Regions from separate parts of the Streptomyces sp. NPDC042371 genome, predicted to be linked through region 1. Evidence: riboswitches for the same ligand, from Rfam matches in the RefSeq annotation. Region 1 holds a riboswitch; each other region holds the start of a gene.
The links. A riboswitch is a leader RNA that binds a small molecule or an ion and turns the genes downstream of it on or off. The one in region 1 is predicted to bind cobalamin.
Positions count from the first base shown of each region.

Region 2: another riboswitch for cobalamin. It lies ahead of AC068B_RS01885 (prenyltransferase/squalene oxidase repeat-containing protein); the one in region 1 lies ahead of AC068B_RS01115 (ABC transporter substrate-binding protein).
Region 3: another riboswitch for cobalamin. It lies ahead of cobN (cobaltochelatase subunit CobN); the one in region 1 lies ahead of AC068B_RS01115 (ABC transporter substrate-binding protein).
Region 4: another riboswitch for cobalamin. It lies ahead of AC068B_RS06445 (ribonucleoside-diphosphate reductase subunit alpha); the one in region 1 lies ahead of AC068B_RS01115 (ABC transporter substrate-binding protein).

Region 1 covers NZ_JBWKAP010000001.1:246,094-250,882, reverse strand. Annotated here, with positions in the region: gene AC068B_RS01130 (HAD family hydrolase) at 1-614, opposite strand, end outside; gene AC068B_RS01125 (AraC family transcriptional regulator) at 799-1,659, shown strand; gene AC068B_RS01120 (VOC family protein) at 1,664-2,152, shown strand; cobalamin riboswitch at 2,160-2,345, shown strand; gene AC068B_RS01115 (ABC transporter substrate-binding protein) at 2,411-3,460, shown strand; gene AC068B_RS01110 (FecCD family ABC transporter permease) at 3,457-4,536, shown strand; gene AC068B_RS01105 (ABC transporter ATP-binding protein) at 4,533-4,789, shown strand, end outside.
Region 2 covers NZ_JBWKAP010000001.1:420,877-425,665, forward strand. Annotated here, with positions in the region: gene AC068B_RS01880 (MBL fold metallo-hydrolase) at 1-1,041, shown strand, start outside; cobalamin riboswitch at 1,066-1,189, shown strand; gene AC068B_RS01885 (prenyltransferase/squalene oxidase repeat-containing protein) at 1,313-2,545, shown strand; gene AC068B_RS01890 (SCO2322 family protein) at 2,542-3,219, shown strand; gene AC068B_RS01895 (energy-coupling factor transporter transmembrane component T) at 3,275-4,471, shown strand; gene AC068B_RS01900 (ABC transporter ATP-binding protein) at 4,468-4,789, shown strand, end outside.
Region 3 covers NZ_JBWKAP010000003.1:226,000-230,788, forward strand. Annotated here, with positions in the region: gene cobN (cobaltochelatase subunit CobN) at 1-2,258, opposite strand, end outside; cobalamin riboswitch at 2,296-2,427, opposite strand; gene AC068B_RS10655 (cobalamin biosynthesis protein CobG) at 2,548-3,816, shown strand; gene AC068B_RS10660 (precorrin-8X methylmutase) at 3,828-4,454, shown strand; gene AC068B_RS10665 (precorrin-2 C(20)-methyltransferase) at 4,451-4,789, shown strand, end outside.
Region 4 covers NZ_JBWKAP010000002.1:166,071-170,859, forward strand. Annotated here, with positions in the region: gene AC068B_RS06425 (carbon starvation CstA family protein) at 1-556, shown strand, start outside; gene AC068B_RS06430 (YbdD/YjiX family protein) at 574-750, shown strand; gene AC068B_RS06435 (DUF3311 domain-containing protein) at 861-1,115, shown strand; gene mctP (monocarboxylate uptake permease MctP) at 1,112-2,740, shown strand; cobalamin riboswitch at 2,899-3,021, shown strand; gene AC068B_RS06445 (ribonucleoside-diphosphate reductase subunit alpha) at 3,153-4,789, shown strand, end outside.

The DNA of each region.
Region 1 (4,789 bases):
TCGATGCCGTGCGCCTGCAGCGTCTTGTAGAGCTGCTGCATGCCGCGCGAGAACTCCGGCGGCTTCACCTCGGTCTTCGTCGGCTTGCCGCCCTCGAAGTACTCGGCGGGGATCGGCTTCTTGTACGCCAGGAGCTCGTCGACGTACCCCTTGAGCTCCTTCAGCGTGAAGCCGGAGAAGATCTGCGCGGCCCAGGGGTAACAGACCTGGTCGTCCACCTCGCACAGCCGGTTGTAGTAGCTGTAGAGGCTCTCCTTGTGCCCGGCCTTGTCCTTGAAGGGGATGATCTTCAGGGACGGGTCCATGGTCTTGCGGGTCAGGACGCCCTTCATCTCCAGGAAGGGGAGCAGCGACTCCTCGAGGTCGTTGCGGTACGTCGTGTTGTCCGCGTCGAAGACGGCGTACGCGCCCTTGTGGTCGTTCTTCGCGATGACCTTGCCGAGCTTCTTGGCGACCGGCTTCGGCCAGTGCGACAGCTCACGGGCGGTGGCCGCCGAGGTGTCGGCGGCGTTCGCCTCGTCCGTCGGCCACAGGGCGCTGCCCGCGAGAACGGCGGCGGCCAGCGCGCCCGTGGTGCCGATGACGGCCAGCTTGCTCTTTGCCCGTACTGCCATGTCTCTACGTCCCTGCCGTTCCCTGCGAGCGATGTGCGGCCCCGACCGGAGCGGCGCGCAATGCTATGGGGCGGCAGGGACATTTCCCATGATCGAAGTCACCGTGGCGCGGTGGCATGGGGCGGGTGAACAGGGGTAGCGGAGGGGTTCCGCGCATACTGGGCCCTCCGCGCATACTGGGTCCATGGACTCCCGTGAGTTCGTCCGCGCCGCCCCACGGCTCGACGGCATGGTCGTCTCCGCGGTCGGCTACCGCACCGCGGGGCAGCGGCCAGGGCTGCACCGGGGGCTCCCTTCGCCGTATCTGACGGTGATCTTCTCCCTGGACGGGACCATCGCCACCGGCAGCACCCCGGACCGGGCGACGGGACCGGACGCGACGCGCACCGACATCATCGTGGGCGGCCTGCACCAGAGCCCCGCGTACGTCGTCCAGCCCGAGCACGAGGCGGGCATCCAGCTCGCCGTGCATCCCCTCGCGGCCCGCGCCCTCCTCGGCCTGCCCGCTGCCGGGCTCACCGGGCAGCTCGTCGTCGGCGGCACGGACGTGCTCGGCGACCCGGCCGCGGAGATCCGCGAGCGGCTGTGCGAGCTGGACCGCTGGGAGGACCGCTTCGCCCTCCTGTCGGCCTATCTGAGGCGGCGCGCGGCCACGGACCGCGCCGCCGCATCCGTCCGCCCCGAGGTGGCGGAAGCCTGGGCGTGGCTGGCCAGGCACCGGGGCGCGGGCACCCTCGGCGGCCTCTCCCGGCACGTCGCGCTCAGCGAGCGCAGGCTGACCGCGCTGTTCCGCGCCGAGACGGGGCTCACCCCCAAGCAGGCCGCCCGCCTGATGCGCTTCCAGCACGCCAAGGCCACCGTGGCCCGCGCCGTCGCGGCGGGCGCCCCGCCGGACCTGGCCGGGGTCGCGGCCGACACCGGGTACTACGACCACTCCCACCTCGTACGCGACTTCCGGCAGTACACCGGCGAGACCCCCACCCGCTGGCTGGCCGAAGAGTGCCGGAATATCCAAGCCGGGGCGCACGGCCGGGGCGAAGAGTAGGGGCATGGACATCACCACGAACACCACGAACACCACGAACACCACGCAAGAACAGCAGCTCAGCACGCCCGCCCCGGCCGTCTGGCCGGGCCTCCAGGCCCAGGACGCCCCCGCCCTGATCGACTTCCTCGTCGGCACCGTCGGCTTCCTGCGCACCGCCGTCTACGAGGACGAGGGCCGTGTCGCCCACGCCCAGCTCGACTGGCCCGAGGGCGGTGGGGTCATGCTCGGCTCGTACGGCCCGGCCAACGAAGCGACCTGCGGCAGGCCCGGCACCGCGGGCGCCTATGTCGTCACCGACCACGTGGACGACCTGTACCGCAGGCTCGCCGAGGCAGGCGTGAAGGTCATCAGCGAGATCGAGGACAAGCCCTACGGAAGCCGTGAATTCGGCATCGAGGATCCGGAGGGCAACCGCTGGTCCTTCGGCACGTACCGGGGCGAGCCCAGGCCCGCGCCGACCACCGCGACGACGCCCGGGCCGACCGCGTGAAGTCGCGTGATAACTTGCGCAAGCCAGTCAAACCCACACCTGGGCCAGGGAATCCGGTGCGAATCCGGAGCTGACGCGCAGCGGTGAGGGGGACGGGCGGGGCCACGGCCACTGGGCGTCACAGGACGCCCGGGAAGGCGCCCCGCCCGGCCGATCCCCGAGTCCGAAGACCTGCTGGCGCCCTCCCCGCTCACCCGGCGGCGGAGGTCACGACGCAGGCCAGGCTCCGCGTATGAGCCGTGACACTCAAGGGATCACGTGTCCTCGACAGCCCGTATATCCGCCCTCCTCTGTGCCTGCCTGTTCGCGCTCACCGCGTGCGGCGGCTCCGCGCAGAAGACATCGCAGTCCGGGCAGAAGAGCACCGAGGGCTACCCGGTCACGGTCACCTCCTGCGGCAAGGACGCGAAGGTCGGGGCGCCCCCGCAGCGGGCCGTCTCCCTCGACCAGGGCTCCACGGAGATCCTGCTCTCCCTCGGCCTCGCCGACCGCATGGTGGGCACCGGCACCTGGACCGACCCGGTCCTGAAGAACCTGGCGAAGGACAACGCGAAGGTGGAGCGGCTCGCCGACCGCTACCCGTCCCTGGAGAAGGTCCTCTCCAAGGAGCCGGACTTCGTCAGCGCCTCCTTCCTCTACACGGTGGGCAAGGGCGGCGTCGCCGACCGCGCGAAGTTCGACGAGCTCGGCGTGCCCGTCTACGTCTCGCCCACCGACTGCGCGGGCAAGGACAACGACGGCGGTGGCGACGGCAAGCGCGTCAAGACCCTCACCATGGACACCGTCTACGGCGAGGTGCGCGACCTGGCGAAGGTCTTCCACGTCGAGAAGCGCGGCGAGAAGCTGATCGCCGACATGAAGCGGCGGGTCGGCAAGGCCACGAAGGACATCAATGCCGCCACCTCCGCCGCCTCCGGCACCAAGCTCATGTACTGGTTCGCCAACTCCGACGCCCCGTACATGGCGGGCTGCTGCGGCGCCCCCGGCATCATCACCCGCGAACTCGGCGCGAAGAACGTCTTCGACGACACCCACGAGGAATGGCCCCAGATCAACTGGGAGACCGTCGCCGACCGCGACCCCGACGTCCTCGTCATCGGCGACCTCACCCGCAAGTCGCAGTCCGCGGAGAGCGCCGCGGCGAAGATCAAGTTCCTGGAGTCCAACCCGGCGACCAAGAACCTCACGGCCGTGAAGAAGAAGCGGTACGTCCTGCTCAGCGGCCAGGCCATGAACCCCACGATCCGCACGGTCGACGGCATCGAGCAAGTGGCCGCCGGGCTGCGGAAGTTCGGACTCGTCAAGTGACGGAGGCCGCGCCGGACACGGGCACGGTCCCCGGCGCCGCCCCCGCCCCCGGCGCCGCCCCCGCCCGCGTGCGGCAGGGGCTGCTGTGGCTCGCCGGGGTCGCCGCGCTCCTCCTCTCCGTCTCCGTGGCCGTCACCATCGGCCCCGCGGAGATCTCCGTGTCCGACGTGTGGTCGACCGTCGCCGCCCACCTCGGCTGGGGCGAGAGCCCGCTCACCCCGATCAGGGACGGCATCGTCTGGAACCTGCGGATGCCACGCACCGTGCTCGCCGCCGTCTGCGGCGCGGGCCTCGCGGTCTGCGGTGCGGTCATGCAGTCCCTGCTCCGCAACCCCCTCGCCGACCCCTTCGTGCTCGGGGTGTCGTCCGGGGCTTCCACGGGAGCGGTCGCGGTCGTCGTCCTAGGGGTCGGCGGGGGAGTGGTGTCGGTCTCTGCGGGCGCCTTCGCGGGCGCCCTCTGCTCCTTCGCCCTCGTGCTGCTCCTGAGCCACACCCTCGGCGACACCACGGACCGGGTCGTGCTGTCCGGCGTCGCGGCCATGCAGCTCTTCTCCGCGCTGACGTCGTTCGTCGTCCTCACGGCGGGCGACGCGGAGACGACGCGCGGCGTGCTGTTCTGGCTCCTGGGCTCGCTCAGCGGGGTCGGCTGGACGGACGTGTGGCTGTGCGGCGCGGTGCTCGTGGCGGCGCTGGTCATCTGCCTCGGCCACGCCCGCACGCTGGACGCCTTCGCGTTCGGCCCGGAGGCCGCGGCGGCGCTCGGCGTCCGGGTGGCCCGCACCCGCCTCGTCCTGCTCTGCACGACGGCGCTGCTCACGGCGGCCCTGGTCAGCTCGGCGGGCGCCATCGGCTTCGTCGGCCTGGTCCTGCCGCACGCGGCCCGCGCGGTCGTCGGCTCCGGCCACGCCAGACTGCTCCCGGTCACGGCGCTCGCCGGGGCGGTCTTCCTGGTCTGGGTGGACACGCTGGCCCGCACGGCCCTAGACCCGCAGGAGGTCCCAGTCGGCGTGGTGACCTCACTCATCGGCGTACCGGCGTTCGTGGCGGTGCTGTACCGGACGCGGAGGACGACGTGACGACCTCTCCGAGCAACGCTCCGGGCCTGCGCGCCGACCGCGTCAGCAGGGAGGCGGGCGGTCGGCTCGTCGTCGACGGCGTGAGCCTCGCCCCGCCCGGCGGCGCCACCGTGGGGCTCCTCGGCCCCAACGGATCCGGCAAGTCCACGCTCCTGCGCATCCTCGCGGGCGTCCTCGCCCCGGCCTCCGGCGTGGTCACCCTGGACGGCCGCACCCTCCCCGACACGGGCCGCCGCGCGGTGGCCCGCCGGAT
Region 2 (4,789 bases), 170 kb from region 1:
ACGGACCCGCCGGTGATCGAGCACGGCGGCGGCGTCTGGAGCATCAAGGTCCCGATCCCCGACAACCCCCTCGGCTTCACCCTCGTCCACCTCCTGGACACCGACGCGGGACCGGTCCTCGTCGACACCGGCTGGGACGACCCGGCGTCCTGGGACACCCTCACCGCCGGGCTCGCCACCTGCGGCGTCGCGGTCGCCGACGTGCACGGCGTCGTCATCACGCACCACCACCCCGACCACCACGGCCTCTCCGGCAAGGTCAGGGACGCCTCAGGGGCGTGGCTCGCCATGCACGACGCGGACGCGTCCGTGGTCCGCCGCACCCGCTCGAACCCGCCGGACCGCTGGTACGCGTACCTGGTGGACAAGCTCACCGCCGCGGGCGCGCCCGCCGACCACCTCGCCCCGCTGATCCTGGCCCGCGACGAGGGCCGCCCCCGCAAGCTTCCCGGCCTCGCCCCCGCCCTCCCCGACCGCTCCATCACCCCCGGCGAGCTCCTCGCCCTGCCCGGCCGCCGCCTGCGCGCGATCTGGACCCCCGGCCACACGCCCGGCCACGTCTGCCTCCACCTGGAGGAGGACCATCCGGCGGGCCTGCGCGGCAACGGCCGCCTCTTCTCCGGCGACCACCTGCTGCCCGGCATCACCCCGCACATCGGCCTGTACGAGGACCCCGAGTCGGAGACCGTCACCGACCCCCTCGGGGACTACCTGGACTCCCTGGAGCGCGTCGGCCGCCTCGACCCCGCGGAGGTCCTGCCCGCCCACCAGCGCACGTTCACCGACGCGCCCGCCCGCGTCCACGAGCTCCTGACCCACCACGAGGAGCGCCTGACCGGACTCCTCACCCTGCTCGCCGAGCCCCTCACCCCCTGGCAGATCGCCGAGCGCATGGAGTGGAACCGCCCCTGGGCCGAGATCCCCTACGGCTCGCGCACCATCGCCGTCTCGGAGGCCGAGGCCCATGTGCGGCGCCTGGTCAAGCTGGGGCGCGCGGAGGCCGTGCCGGGCAGCGACCCGGTCACCTTCGTGGCGGTGTGACCCGGAAGGCGCGCGGACCGGCCGGTAGAGTGAGCGCGTCGTCCTCACGTCCGCCAAGGGGGAAGCCGGTGCGAATCCGGCGCTGACCCGCAGCCGTGTGCCACTGAGCGTGGCGAGCCGGAATGCCCGGCGCGGAACGTGACCGGCTCGCTTCATCGGGACCCCCGATGAGCGGCACCGTCGAGGTATACGGAGCCGGAGCCGCCCGGTAGCCGTGCTCGCACGGTCCGTGCCGCCCCGCTCCCCGCAGGGAGAGGCAACCCGCCCCATCATGAACGTTCGTCGCAGCGCAGCGGTCCTGGCCGCCGCCGTCGCCGTGTTCGGCTCGGCCGCGGCACCGGCCGCCTTCGCGGACGACGCGAAGCCGTCGCCCTCGGCCGCGCTCCCCTCGGGCCTCTACGGCAAGACCGACCCCAAGTTCGACGGCGTCTTCCGCCAGTCGTACGCCCTGCTCGCCCAGGACACCGAGGGCGTCGTGCCCGCCACGAAGGCGGTGGACTGGCTCACCGGCCAGCAGTGCGCGAGCGGCGGCTTCGCGGCGTACCGCGCGGACGCCACCGAGCCCTGCAACTCCAAGACGGCGGTCGACAGCAACTCCACCGCCGCCGCCGTGCAGGCCCTCGCCGCGCTCGGCAAGCAGGACAAGACGGTCAAGAAGAGCGTCGACTGGCTGAAGTCCGTACAGAACAAGGACGGCGGCTGGGGCTACAACCCGGGGCTGCCCAGCGACGCGAACTCCACCGGCATCGTGGTCGGCGCGCTCGTCGCGGCGGGCCAGAACCCGGCGGCGATGAAGTCCCAGGACGGCAAGTCCGCCTACGACGCGCTGCCGAAGCTCGCCATGGACTGCGACAAGGACGGCGGCGCGTTCGGTCTCGCCGACGCCAAGTCCGGCAAGCTCTCGCCGAACGCCGACGCCACCGCGGCCGGTGTCCTCGGCAGCCTCGGCAAGGGCCTCGTCGTCTCCGCGCCCAAGAAGTCCGAGACCGCCGCGCCCAAGTGCGCGAAGCCGGACACCGCCGCGCAGGCCGCGGGCAACGGCGTGGGCTATCTGCTCGACACCCTCGGCAAGACCGACGACCACCTGATGTCGTCGATGCCGGGCTCCACGGACCAGCCGGACTTCGGCAACACGGCCGACTCCGTGCTCGCCCTCGCCGCCGCCGGACAGAGCGAGCGGGCCAAGGCGTCCGCCGACTGGCTCGCGAAGAACTCCGCGGACTGGGCGAAGCAGTCGGGCCCCGCCGCCTACTCCCAGCTGATCTTCGCCGCGCACGCGGCAGGCATGGACCCGCGCGACTTCGGCGGCGCCGACCTCGTCAAGCAGCTGAACGCCACGGGCCCGGCCCCGGAGACCGCCTCGAAGTCCCCGTCCGCTTCGGACGCGGACGAGAAGGACGACGACGGCGGCGTCAGCGTCTGGTGGATCATCGGCGTCGGCATGGTCGCGGGCATCGGCATCGGCTTCCTGTACAGCGGCAACCGCAAGAAGAAGCAGCCGTGACGCGGGGCCGTGTGCGGCGCGGCCGCCCGGCAGCCGTGGCGTTCCTCGCCGCGCTGCTGAGTGTCCTCGCCGCCGCGCCCGCCCAGGCCGCCGGTTACCGCTACTGGTCGTTCTGGGAGCGGGACGGCGAGCAGTGGACGTACGCCACCCAGGGGCCGGGCACCGCGACCCCCGACGACGGCGACGTGCAGGGCTTCCGCTTCTCGGTCTCCGACGACTCGAAGGACTCCGCGAAGCCCCGCGGCCCCGCCGACTTCGCGGACCTCTGCAAGGACACCCCGGCGAAGGACGGCCGCAAGCGCGTCGGCCTCGTCGTCGACTTCGGCACGGCGGGCGACGCCCCCGGCGGCGAGCGGCCGCCGAAGCCGCGCACCGCCTGCGCGCAGGTCGCCGAGGACGCCACCAGCGCGGAGGCCCTCGCCGCCGTCGCCAAGCCGCTGCGCTACGACAACAAGGCGCTGCTGTGCGCCATCGAGGACTACCCGAAGTCGGGCTGCGGCGAGCAGGTCTCCGGCGACGGGGACCCGAGCGGCAAGGAGACCGTGACCACCGAGGCGCAGGCGAACGCCGACGACGGCGACGGCGGGCCCTCCGTGGGCCTGATCGCCGGAATCGCCGCCGTCGCGCTGCTCGGCGGTGCCGGTATCTGGCAGGCCCGGCGCCGCCGCGGCTGACGCGGGGCCCCGAACAGACACGACGACACGACGACGCGACGACACGGACAGCACCATGACGGACCACGGCAACGGCGCGCCCGCCCTCCTGCGGCGCCGCCTCGCCCCCGCGGCGCACCGGAGCAACGCCCTGCATCCGGGCGCCTGGTGGGTGTGGGCCATCGGCCTCGGCACCGCGGCGTCCCGCACGACCAATCCGCTGCTGATCGGGATGCTGATCGGGGTCGCGGGCTATGTGGTGGCGGCGCGGCGGACGTCGGCGCCGTGGGCGAAGTCGTACGGCGCGTTCGTGAAGCTGGGGCTGGTGGTCATCGCGATCCGGCTGGTCTTCGCGGTCGTGCTCGGCTCCCCGATCCCCGGCACGCACATCGTCGTCACGCTGCCCGAGGTGCCGCTGCCGGACTGGGCGAAGGGCGTGCGGATCGGCGGCCGGGTGACGGCGGAGGGCCTGACCTTCGCGCTGTACGACGGGATCAGGCTGGCCGGTCTGCTGATCTGCGTCGGCGCCGCGAACGCGCTGGCCAGTCCGTCCCGGCTGCTGAAGTCGCTGCCGGGCGCGCTGTACGAGGTCGGGGTCGCCGTCGTCGTGGCGATGACGTTCGCGCCGAACCTGATCACCGACGTGCAGCGGCTGCGGGCGGCGCGGCGGCTGCGCGGGCGGCCGGACAAGGGCGTACGCGGGCTGCTGCAGGTCGGGCTGCCCGTCCTGGAGGGTGCGCTGGAGCGGTCGGTCGCGCTGGCCGCCGCCATGGACGCGCGGGGCTTCGGGCGCACCGCCCCCGTTCCCGCCGGGGTCCGCAGGGCGACGACCGCGCTGACGCTCGGCGGTCTCATGGGCGTCTGTGTGGGGACGTACGGACTGCTGACCGCGCAGGGCGCGTCGTACGGTCTGCCCGCCCTGGCCTTCGGTCTGCTCGCCGCGCTCGCGGGGCTGCGGCTCGGCGGCCGCCGCTCGGTGCGCACCCGCTACCGGCCCGATCCGTGGGGCGTGCGGGCCTGGCTGGTCGCCGGGTCCGGGGTGGCGGTGGCGGGCCTGATGATCTGGGCCGCGTCGCACGACCCCGCCGCGCTGCACCCCGGAGTCGTGCCGCTGACCGCGCCGACGCTGCCGCTGTGGCCCGCGGCCGCGGTCCTGCTCGGCCTGCTGCCCGCGTTCGTGGCACCGGTCCCCGCCGACTCCCCCGCCTCCCCTGTCTCTCCCACCTCCCCCACCTCCCCCACCTCCCCCGCCGCTTCCGAGGAGACCTCATGATCCGCTTCGAGGACGTCTCGGTGACCTACGACGGGGCACCCCTGCCGACCGTCCAGGGGGTCGATCTCGACGTCCCCGAGGGCGAGTTGGTGCTGCTCGTCGGCCCTTCCGGGGTCGGCAAGTCGACCCTGCTCGGCACCGTGAGCGGTCTCGTGCCGCACTTCACGGGTGGCACCCTGCGCGGCCGCGTGACCGTGGCGGGCCGCGACACCCGCACGCACAAGCCCCGCGAACTCGCCGACGTCGTCGGCACCGTGGGCCAGGACCCGCTCTCGCACTTCGTGACCGACACCGTCGAGGACGAGCTCGCGTACGGCA
Region 3 (4,789 bases), on a different contig from region 1:
TCCGCGGCCACGGAGGCCACGGCCGCCGGGTCCCAGTCCGCGTCGTCCATCGCCTGGACCAGGGCGCGGGCCTTGTCCTCGGCCTCGTCGGCGGTGACGCGCGTCGCCGCCGACTCGTCGAGGCCGAGCGCCTCGCGCAGGCCAGGCAGCGCGGTCGTGCCGCCCCAGATCTGGCGGGCGCGCAACACGGCGAGCACGAGGTTCACGCGGTCGGCGCCCGCGGGCGGGTTGCCCAGGACGTGCAGACCGTCGCGGATCTGCATGTCCTTGATCTCGCAGAGCCAGCCGTCGACGTGCAGCAGGAAGTCGTCGAAGCCGTCGTCGTCCGGGCGGTGCTCGAGACCCAGGTCGTGGTCGAGCTTGGCGGCCTGGATGAGCGTCCAGATCTGCGCGCGGATCGCCGGGAGCTTCGCCGGGTCCATGGAGCTGATCTGGGCGTACTCGTCGAGGAGCTGCTCCAGGCGCGCGATGTCGCCGTAGGAGTCGGCGCGCGCCATCGGCGGCACCAGGTGGTCGATGAGCGTGGCGTGCACGCGGCGCTTGGCCTGCGTGCCCTCGCCCGGGTCGTTTACCAGGAAGGGGTAGATCAGGGGCAGGTCGCCGAGCGCGGCGTCGGGGCCGCACGCCGCGGAGAGGCCCGCGTTCTTGCCGGGCAGCCACTCCAGGTTGCCGTGCTTGCCCAGGTGGATCATCGCGTCGGCGCCGAAGCCGTTGTCGGACGCGGGCGCCGCGATCCAGCGGTAGGCGGCCAAGTAGTGGTGCGACGGCGGCAGATCGGGGTCGTGGTAGATCGCGATCGGGTTCTCGCCGAAGCCGCGCGGCGGCTGGATCAGGATGAGGAGGTTCTCGCGGCGCAGGGCCGCGAGCACGATGTCGCCCTCCGGGTCGCCGCCCTGGCCGACGCGGGACCGGTCGAGGAACATCTCGCCGGGCGGCGGGCCCCAGTGCTGCTCGACGGAGTCGCGCAGCTCCTGCGGCAGCGTCGCGTACCACCGCTTGTAGTCGGCGGCCGGGATGCGCACGGGGTTGGCGGCGAGCTGCTCCTCGGTGAGCCAGTCCTGGTCGTGGCCGCCCGCGTCGATGAGCGCGCGGATCAGCTCGTCGCCGTCGCCGGAGACCAGGCCGGGGATGTCGGCCTCGGGGCCGAAGTCGTACCCCTCGGCACGGAGCCGGCGAAGCAGCTCGACGGCGGATGCCGGAGTGTCCAGGCCGACCGCGTTGCCGATGCGGGAGTGCTTCGTCGGGTACGCGGACAGCACCAGGGCGATGCGCTTGTCGGCGGCCGGGATGTGCTTGAGGCGCGCGTGGCGCACGGCGATACCGGCGACGCGGGCCGCGCGCTCGGCGTCGGCGACGTACGCGGGCAGACCGTCCTCGTCGATCTCCTTGAAGGAGAAGGGGACCGTGATCAGGCGGCCGTCGAACTCAGGCACCGCGATCTGGCTCGCGGCGTCGAGCGGCGAGACGCCCTCGTCGTTCTCCTGCCAGGCCGAACGCGACCCGGTCAGGCAGAGCGCCTGCAGGATCGGCACGTCCAGTCCGGTCAGCGCGCCCGCGTCCCACGACTCGTCGTCGCCGCCCGCGGAGGCCTCGGCGGGCTTGGTGCCACCGGCCGCGAGGACCGTCGTCACGATGGTGTCGGCGGCCCGCAGCGCGTCGATCAGCTCGGGCTCGGGGGCACGCAGCGAGGCCACGTACAGCGGCAGCGCCCGGGCGCCCGCGTCCTCGATCGCGCCGCACAGCGCGTCCACGAACGCGGTGTTGCCGCTCATGTGGTGGGCGCGGTAGTAGAGCACCGCCACGGTCGGGCCCTCCACGGCGCGGGCCGTGCGCTCCAGCGGGCCCCACGACGGGGCGGGCGCGGGCGGCTCGAAGCCGTGGCCGGTGAGCAGCACGGTGTCGGAGAGGAAGCGGGCCAGCTGCTCCAGGTTCGCGGGGCCGCCGTGCGCCAGGTAGGCGTGCGCCTCGGCGGCGATGCCGACCGGCACGGTCGAGGAGGCCATGAGCTGGGCGTCGGGTGCCTGTTCACCGGTGAGCACGACCACCGGGAGACCGGTGGCGATGAGCTGGTCCAGGCCGTCCTGCCAGGCACGGACGCCGCCGAGGAGGCGTACGACGACGAGGTCCACGCCGTCCAGCAGCGCGGGCAGTCCTTCGAGGTCAAGACGGGAGGGATTGGCGAACCGGTAGTCGACCGGACCCCCCGCCGCGCGGGCGCTGAGCAGGTCGGTGTCGGAGGTCGACAACAGCAGAAGCATGCGGGCGCAGGCCTTCCTCGGGGTGTCCGCGCCCCGGGTGGTCGTATGGACGGCAGGAGTTCCTGGCTCGCCCCACTCGGGTGGGGCTCACAGTGGCGGGACCGCGCCGGATTCGCACCGGGCTTCCTCCTTCGGGTCCTGGTGGACCCACGCCGTCGCTGGCGTCGACGGACCTGGCGGCCCGCCGCCTGCATAGTAAGTCCTGCCCGCGGTCGGCGGGGCGGCCACCTGCCAGAACGGTCCGTCTCGGGAGGCGACCCGCCGGATCCGCGTGGGTATGCTCGCCGCCATGCCGCCCACCCCAGCACCCTCCCCAGACCAGGGCGAATCCCCCATACGCGACCGGGGTGACGCCTGCCCCGGAGCCCTCCGCCTGCACCGCGCCGACGACGGCTTCCTCGCCCGACTCCGGCTGCCCGCAGGTCTTTTGACGACACGTCAGGCCGAGGCGCTGGTCACCGCGGCGGAGCGTCTTGCGGACGGCTGCCTCAGCATCACCTCGCGCGGCAACATCGAGCTGCGGGGCCTCGGCGAGACCAGCGGCGGCGAACTCTCCGCGCTGCTCTCGACAGCGGGCCTGCTCCCCTCCGAGCGGCACGAGCGCATCCGCAACGTGGTGGCGTCACCGCTCGCGGGCATCGACCGAATCGGCCGTGGTGACGTGCAGTTGTGGGCCCGTGAGCTGGACGGACTCCTGTGTTCCGAGGACTGGACCGCTGAGCTCTCGGGCCGCTTCCTCTTCGCCCTGGACGACGGGCGCGGGGACGTCGTCGGCCTCGGCGGCGATGTGACCTTGATCGCAGAATCGGGCGGGACGGCGGTCGTCCGCGTCGGCGGCCTGGCGTTCCGGGTCGCCGGAGTCGACGCCCCCCGCGCCGCGCTCACCGCCGCGGGCGCCTTCCACGCCGCCGCGACCGCCGCGGGCAACGGCGCCTGGCGGGTGGGGGAGCTGCCCCGCGAGCAGCGCGTGGACCTCGCAGGAGCACTGGAGCGCGCGGGCATCGACGCCGTGCGCGCCGAGCCCTGGACCGTCTCCCGAAGCGCCCCGCAGGCACCCGGGGCGATCGGCGACGCCGTCGTCGTGAGCGCCCCCCTCGGCCGCGTCACCGCCGCCGAGTGGCGGGCCCTCCTGCCGCTGCCCGCCGACGAACTGCGCGTCACGCCCTGGCGCGGCTTCGTCGTCCCCGGCTTCGCCGACGAATCCGCGGCCCGCGAGCGCCTCGCCGTGCTCGCCGACGCCGGGCACATCACCGACGCCGCATCGCCCTGGCTGGGCGTCGGCGCCTGCACCGGACGCCCCGGCTGCGCCAAGTCCCTCTCCGACGTACGCGCCGACGCCGTCCCCGGCCTCGGCGGCCTGCCCGTCCACTGGTCCGGCTGCGAACGCCGCTGCGGGCACCCGTGGGGCGACTGGGTCGACGTCCTCGCCACCGGCGACGGGCAGTACGAGGTGACGGTGCGCGTCCCCGGCGAGGACCGGACGCCTCTGACGGGCGGCACATTGACCGAGCAGGTCACCACGGCACGTACCACCACGAAACCAACGGCCACGAGATGAGCGAGAGCACAGTGTTCGACTACGAGAAGGACGGCGCGGCGATCTACCGCGAGTCCTTTGCCACCATCCGCGCGGAGGCGGACCTCCAAGGCCTGCCCGCCGACGTCAGCCAGGTCGCGGTCCGGATGATCCACGCCTGCGGGATGGTCGACCTCGTGCGCGACCTCTCCTACAGCCCGCGCGTGATCGCCGACGCCCGCAAGGCGCTGCGCGACGGCGCGCCGATCCTCTGCGACGCGAACATGGTCGCGAGCGGTGTCACGCGCAAGCGGCTGCCCGCCGACAACGAGGTGATCTGCACCCTCGCCGACCCGTCCGTGCCCGACCTCGCGGCCCAGCTCGGCACCACCCGCAGCGCCGCCGCCCTCGAACTCTGGCGCGACCGCCTCGAAGGCTCGGTCGTCGCCATCGGCAACGCGCCCACCGCGCTCTTCCGCCTCCTGGAGATGATCGAGGAGGGCGCGCCGCGCCCGGCCGCCGTCCTCGGCATCCCGGTCGGCTTCGTCGGCGCCGCCGAGTCCAAGGACGCGCTCGCCGAGCACACCTCCGGTCTGGAGTACCTGGTCGTACGGGGACGTCGCGGCGGCAGCGCGATGGCCGCGGCGGCGATCAACGCGATTGCGAGCGAAGCGGAATGAGCGGCGTACCCACCGAACAGCGCCCGCAGGGGCGGCTCTACGGCGTCGGCCTCGGCCCCGGCGACCCGTCGCTGATGACCCTGCGCGCCGTGGAGGTCATCGCCGCCGCCGACGTGGTCGCGTACCACTCCGCCCGGCACGGCCGCTCCATCGCCCGCTCGATCGCGGCCGCGCACATCCGCGCCGACCACATCGAGGAAGCGCTGGTCTACCCCGTCACCACGGAGAGCACCGACCACCCCGGCGGCTACCGCGGCGCCCTCGACGACTTCTACGAAGTGGCCGCGGCCCGGCTCGCCGCCCACCTCGACGCGGGCCGCACGGTCGCCGTCCTC
Region 4 (4,789 bases), on a different contig from region 1:
CCTCTGGGTGGGCGTGCACGAGCCGCTCGGCGGGATCAACCAGCTCTTCCCGATCTTCGGCATCGCCAACCAGCTCCTCGCCGCCGTCGCCCTCGCCGTCTGCACCACGCTGCTCGTGAAGTCCGGGCGGCTCAAGTGGGCCTGGATCACCGGGATTCCGCTCGTCTGGGACGCGACGGTGACGCTCACCGCGAGCTGGCAGAAGGTGTTCTCCGACAACCCGCGCGTCGGCTTCTTCCAGCAGCGCGCGAACTACCAGGACGCCATCGACGAGGGCAAGATCCTGCCGCCCGCCAAGACGATGGACGACATGCACACCGTCGTCACCAACTCCACGGTGGACGGCGTCCTTTCGGCGGCACTCGCCCTGCTCATCGTCGTCGTGATCGTGGACGCGGCACGGGTGTGCGTGCAGCACGTCCGCAATCCCGGTGCCTCGCGGCTGAGCGAAGCGCCGTACGTGGAGTCGAAGTTGACCGCTCCGGCCGGGCTCTTCGCGACCCGGGAGGAGAAGCAGGAGGAGAGTCGGACGGAGCGACGGGAGGTGGCGCCGTGACCTGGGTGCTGCGCGGGATGCGGTGGATGCGGTGGTACGTCCACGAGCTGACGGACGAGTCGGCGTACGACCGGTATGTGGCGCACGTGCGCAAGGAGCATCCGGCGGCAACTGTTCCCAGCCGCCGCGCATTTGAACGCATGCGGACAGACCGGGCGGAGTCAGACCCCCGTCAGGGGTTCCGCTGCTGCTGAACAGGCAACTTGTCACGTCCGTTATCCGGACGGGGGTTCCATACAGCGAGACTGTGGCTTAGATTTCCCGCACGTTAAGCATGGGATAAGTGAGGGAACGGAGCCGCGATATGTCAGATGCGCCTGAAGTGAGCAGACCGGTGGTCACGCCGGTCCGCGTGGTCATCGCAGCCTGCCTTGTCGCGCCCTTCGTGGCAATGCTCTGGGTGGGCTCCTACGCGAAGATCGATCCCACCTTCATCGGCATCCCGTTCTTCTACTGGTACCAGATGCTCTGGGTGCTCATCTCCACGGCGCTCACGATGATCGCGTACAAGCTGTGGCAGCGTGACCAGCGCGCTCGCAAGGAAGAGGCGCGGTCATGAACGACGGAGTCAACGGCGTCGCCCTCGCGGTCTTCATCTTCTTCTTCGTCGCCGTCACGGTCATGGGCTTCCTGGCCGCCCGCTGGCGCAAGGCGGACAACGAGGAGAGCCTGGACGAATGGGGCCTCGGCGGCCGCTCGTTCGGCACCTGGGTCACCTGGTTCCTGCTCGGCGGCGACCTCTACACCGCTTACACGTTCGTGGCCGTCCCCGCGGCGATCTACGCGGCGGGCGCGGCGGGCTTCTTCGCCGTGCCGTACACGATCCTCGTCTATCCCCTGATCTTCACGTTCCTGCCGCGCCTGTGGTCCGTCTCGCACAAGCACGGCTACGTGACGACGTCCGACTTCGTGCGCGGGCGCTTCGGCTCCAAGGGCCTCTCGCTCGCGGTCGCCGTCACCGGCATCCTCGCCACGATGCCGTACATCGCGCTCCAGCTGGTGGGCATCCAGGCCGTCCTCGACGTCATGGGGATCGGCGGCGGCCCGGACACCAACTGGTTCATCAAGGACCTGCCGCTGCTGATCGCGTTCGCGGTGCTCGCCGCGTACACCTACTCGTCGGGTCTGCGCGCGCCCGCGCTGATCGCGTTCGTGAAGGACGGTCTGATCTATCTCGTCATCGCCGTCGCGATCATCTACATCCCGATCAAGCTCGGCGGCTTCGACGAGATCTTCCAGGCCGCGAACGAGAAGTTCTCAGCGGCGAACGACGCGGCGGGCAAGCCCGTCGCGGGTCTCGCACCGGGCGAGACGGGGCAGTGGACCTACGCCACGCTCGCGCTCGGCTCCGCGCTCGCGCTGTTCATGTACCCGCACTCGATCACGGCGACGCTCTCCTCCAAGAGCCGCAACGTGATCCGCCGCAACACCACGATCCTGCCGCTCTACTCGCTGATGCTGGGCCTGCTCGCGCTGCTCGGCTTCATGGCGATCGCGGCCGGGGTCAAGGTCGAGAACGGGCAGCTGGCGATCCCGCAACTGTTCGAGAACATGTTCCCCGACTGGTTCACCGGCGTCGCCTTCGCCGCCATCGGCATCGGCGCGCTCGTGCCCGCGGCGATCATGTCGATCGCGGCCGCGAACCTCTTCACGCGGAACATCTACAAGGACTTCCTCAAGCCGGACGCGACACCCGCACAGGAGTTCAAGGTCTCCAAGCTGGTCTCGCTCCTGGTGAAGGTGGGCGCGCTCGCCTTCGTCCTCACCATGGACAAGACGGTAGCGATCAACTTCCAGCTGCTCGGCGGCATCTGGATCCTGCAGACGATGCCCGCCCTGGTCGGCGGCCTGTTCACGCGGTGGTTCCACCGCTGGGCGCTGCTTGCGGGCTGGGCGGTCGGCATGGTCTACGGCACGGTCGCCGCGTACGGCGTCGCGTCGCCCACGCAGAAGCACTTCGGCGGCTCGTCCGACGAGATCCCCGGCATCGGCGAGATCGGCTACATCGGCCTCACCGCGTTCGTCCTGAACGTGGTCGTGACCGTGGTCCTCACCTTCGCCCTGAAGGCGCTGAAGGCCCCCGACGGCGTCGACGAGACGTCTCCGGAGGACTACACGGCGGACGCCGGTGACGCCGGTGTCATGGAGGAACTGCCGAAGGCGACAGCGGGCTCCGGCCACTGAGCCGACCGCTGCCGCACGTCTGCCGTACGTCTGCCGCACGTCTGCCGCACGGCACAGCGTACGACGAAGGGCCGCCGGGAAACCGGCGGCCCTTCGTCGTACAGCTCTGCGATCCGACACAAGATGTGGGCCTGCTTCAGTAAGCCAACACAAGATGTATGCTCGTGCTCGCTGTCGCCGCAGGGGAATCCGGTGCAAGTCCGGAACTGTCCCGCAACGGTAGACGTGTACGCATTTGTCGTACGCGGAGTCCGAAGACCTGCCGGCAGTGCACCCGTGTCGACCGACCCGGGTGCCGACCGTCCGGGCCTCGTGGAATGGGCCGGTGGACGCGGTACGCCGCCCTGCCCGGGTGCGCCCGTGTGTGCCATCCCCTCCCCCAGGCCCAGAGCCGAGCGAGGGAGAGCTCCACGTGACCATCGCGCCTGCCGAACCTGCGTCAGCGCTGTCACCGCAGCCCATCGACAGCACCGAGGGTACCGACGCGCCAGGGACCGCGCTGCTGCGCACCCTGACCGACCTCACCGCCGACCTTCCCGACGCCGATCCCGGCCGGGTCGCCGCCGCGGCGCTGCGCGGCCGTTCGGCCAGGGCCGACGAGGCGGAGCTCCGGACGCTCGCGACCGAGGCGGCCGCGGGGCTCATCTCCGAGGACCCCACGTACTCGAAGCTCGCGGCCAGGCTGCTCACCCTCTCCATCGCCGCCGAGGCCGCCTCCCAGGGCGTGCGCTCCTTCACCGAGTCGATCGTCGTCGGCCACCGCGAGGGCCTGATCGCCGACCGCACCGCCGACTTCGTGGGCGCCCACGCGGCCCGGCTCGACGCGCTCGTGGACACCGCGCTCGCCGACGGCGCCGACTTCCGCTTCGGCTACTTCGGCCTGCGCACCCTGCACAGCCGCTACCTGCTGCGCCACCCGATCACCCGCCAGGTCATCGAGACCCCGCAGCACTTCATGCTGCGCGTGGCGGCCGGTCTTGCGGAGGACGAGAGCGCCCGCGCCCTCGACGAAGTCGCCGCGCTGTACGGCCTGATGAGCCGACTGGACTACCTGCCGTCCTCGCCGACGCTCTTCAACTCCGGCACCCGCCACCCGCAGATGTCGTCCTGCTACCTCCTCGACTCACCGCTGGACGAGCTCGACTCCATCTACGACCGCTACCACCAGGTCGCGCGGCTCTCCAAGCACGCGGGCGGCATCGGGCTCTCCTACTCCCGCATCCGTTCCCGCGGCTCCCTCATCCGCGGCACGAACGGGCACTCCAACGGCATCGTGCCGTTCCTGAAGACCCTGGACGCCTCCGTCGCCGCCGTGAACCAGGGCGGTCGGCGCAAGGGCGCGGCCGCCGTCTACCTGGAGACCTGGCACTCCGACATCGAGGAGTTCCTGGAGCTGCGCGACAACACCGGTGAGGACGCGCGCCGCACGCACAACCTCAACCTCGCGCACTGGATCCCCGACGAGTTCATGCGCCGCGTCGCCACCGACCAGGAGTGGTCGCTGTTCTCACCGGCCGACGTGCCCGAGCTCGTCGACCTGTGGGGCGAGGAGTTCGACGCCGCCTACCGCAAGGCCGAGGCCGCCGGGCTCGCCAAGAAGACCATGTCGGCCCGGGACCTCTACGGCCGCATGATGCGCACCCTCGCGCAGACCGGCAACGGCTGGATGACCTTCAAGGACGCGGCCAACCGCACCGCCAACCAGACGGCGGAGCCCGGCCACACCGTGCACTCCTCCAACCTCTGCACGGAGATCCTGGAGGTGACGGACGACGGGGAGACCGCCGTCTGCAACCTCGGCTCGGTGAACCTCGGCGCCTTCGTCGACCCGGCCACGCAGGACATCGACTGGGAGCGGCTCGACGAGACCGTCCGCACCGCGGTGACCTTCCTCGACCGCGTCGTCGACATCAACTTCTACCCGACCGAGCAGGCCGGGCGCTCCAACGCCAAGTGGCGCCCCGTGGGCCTCGGCGCGATGGGCCTCCAGGACGTCTTCTTCCAGCTGAAGCTGGCCTTCGACTCCCCCGAGGCGCGCGCCCTGTCCAC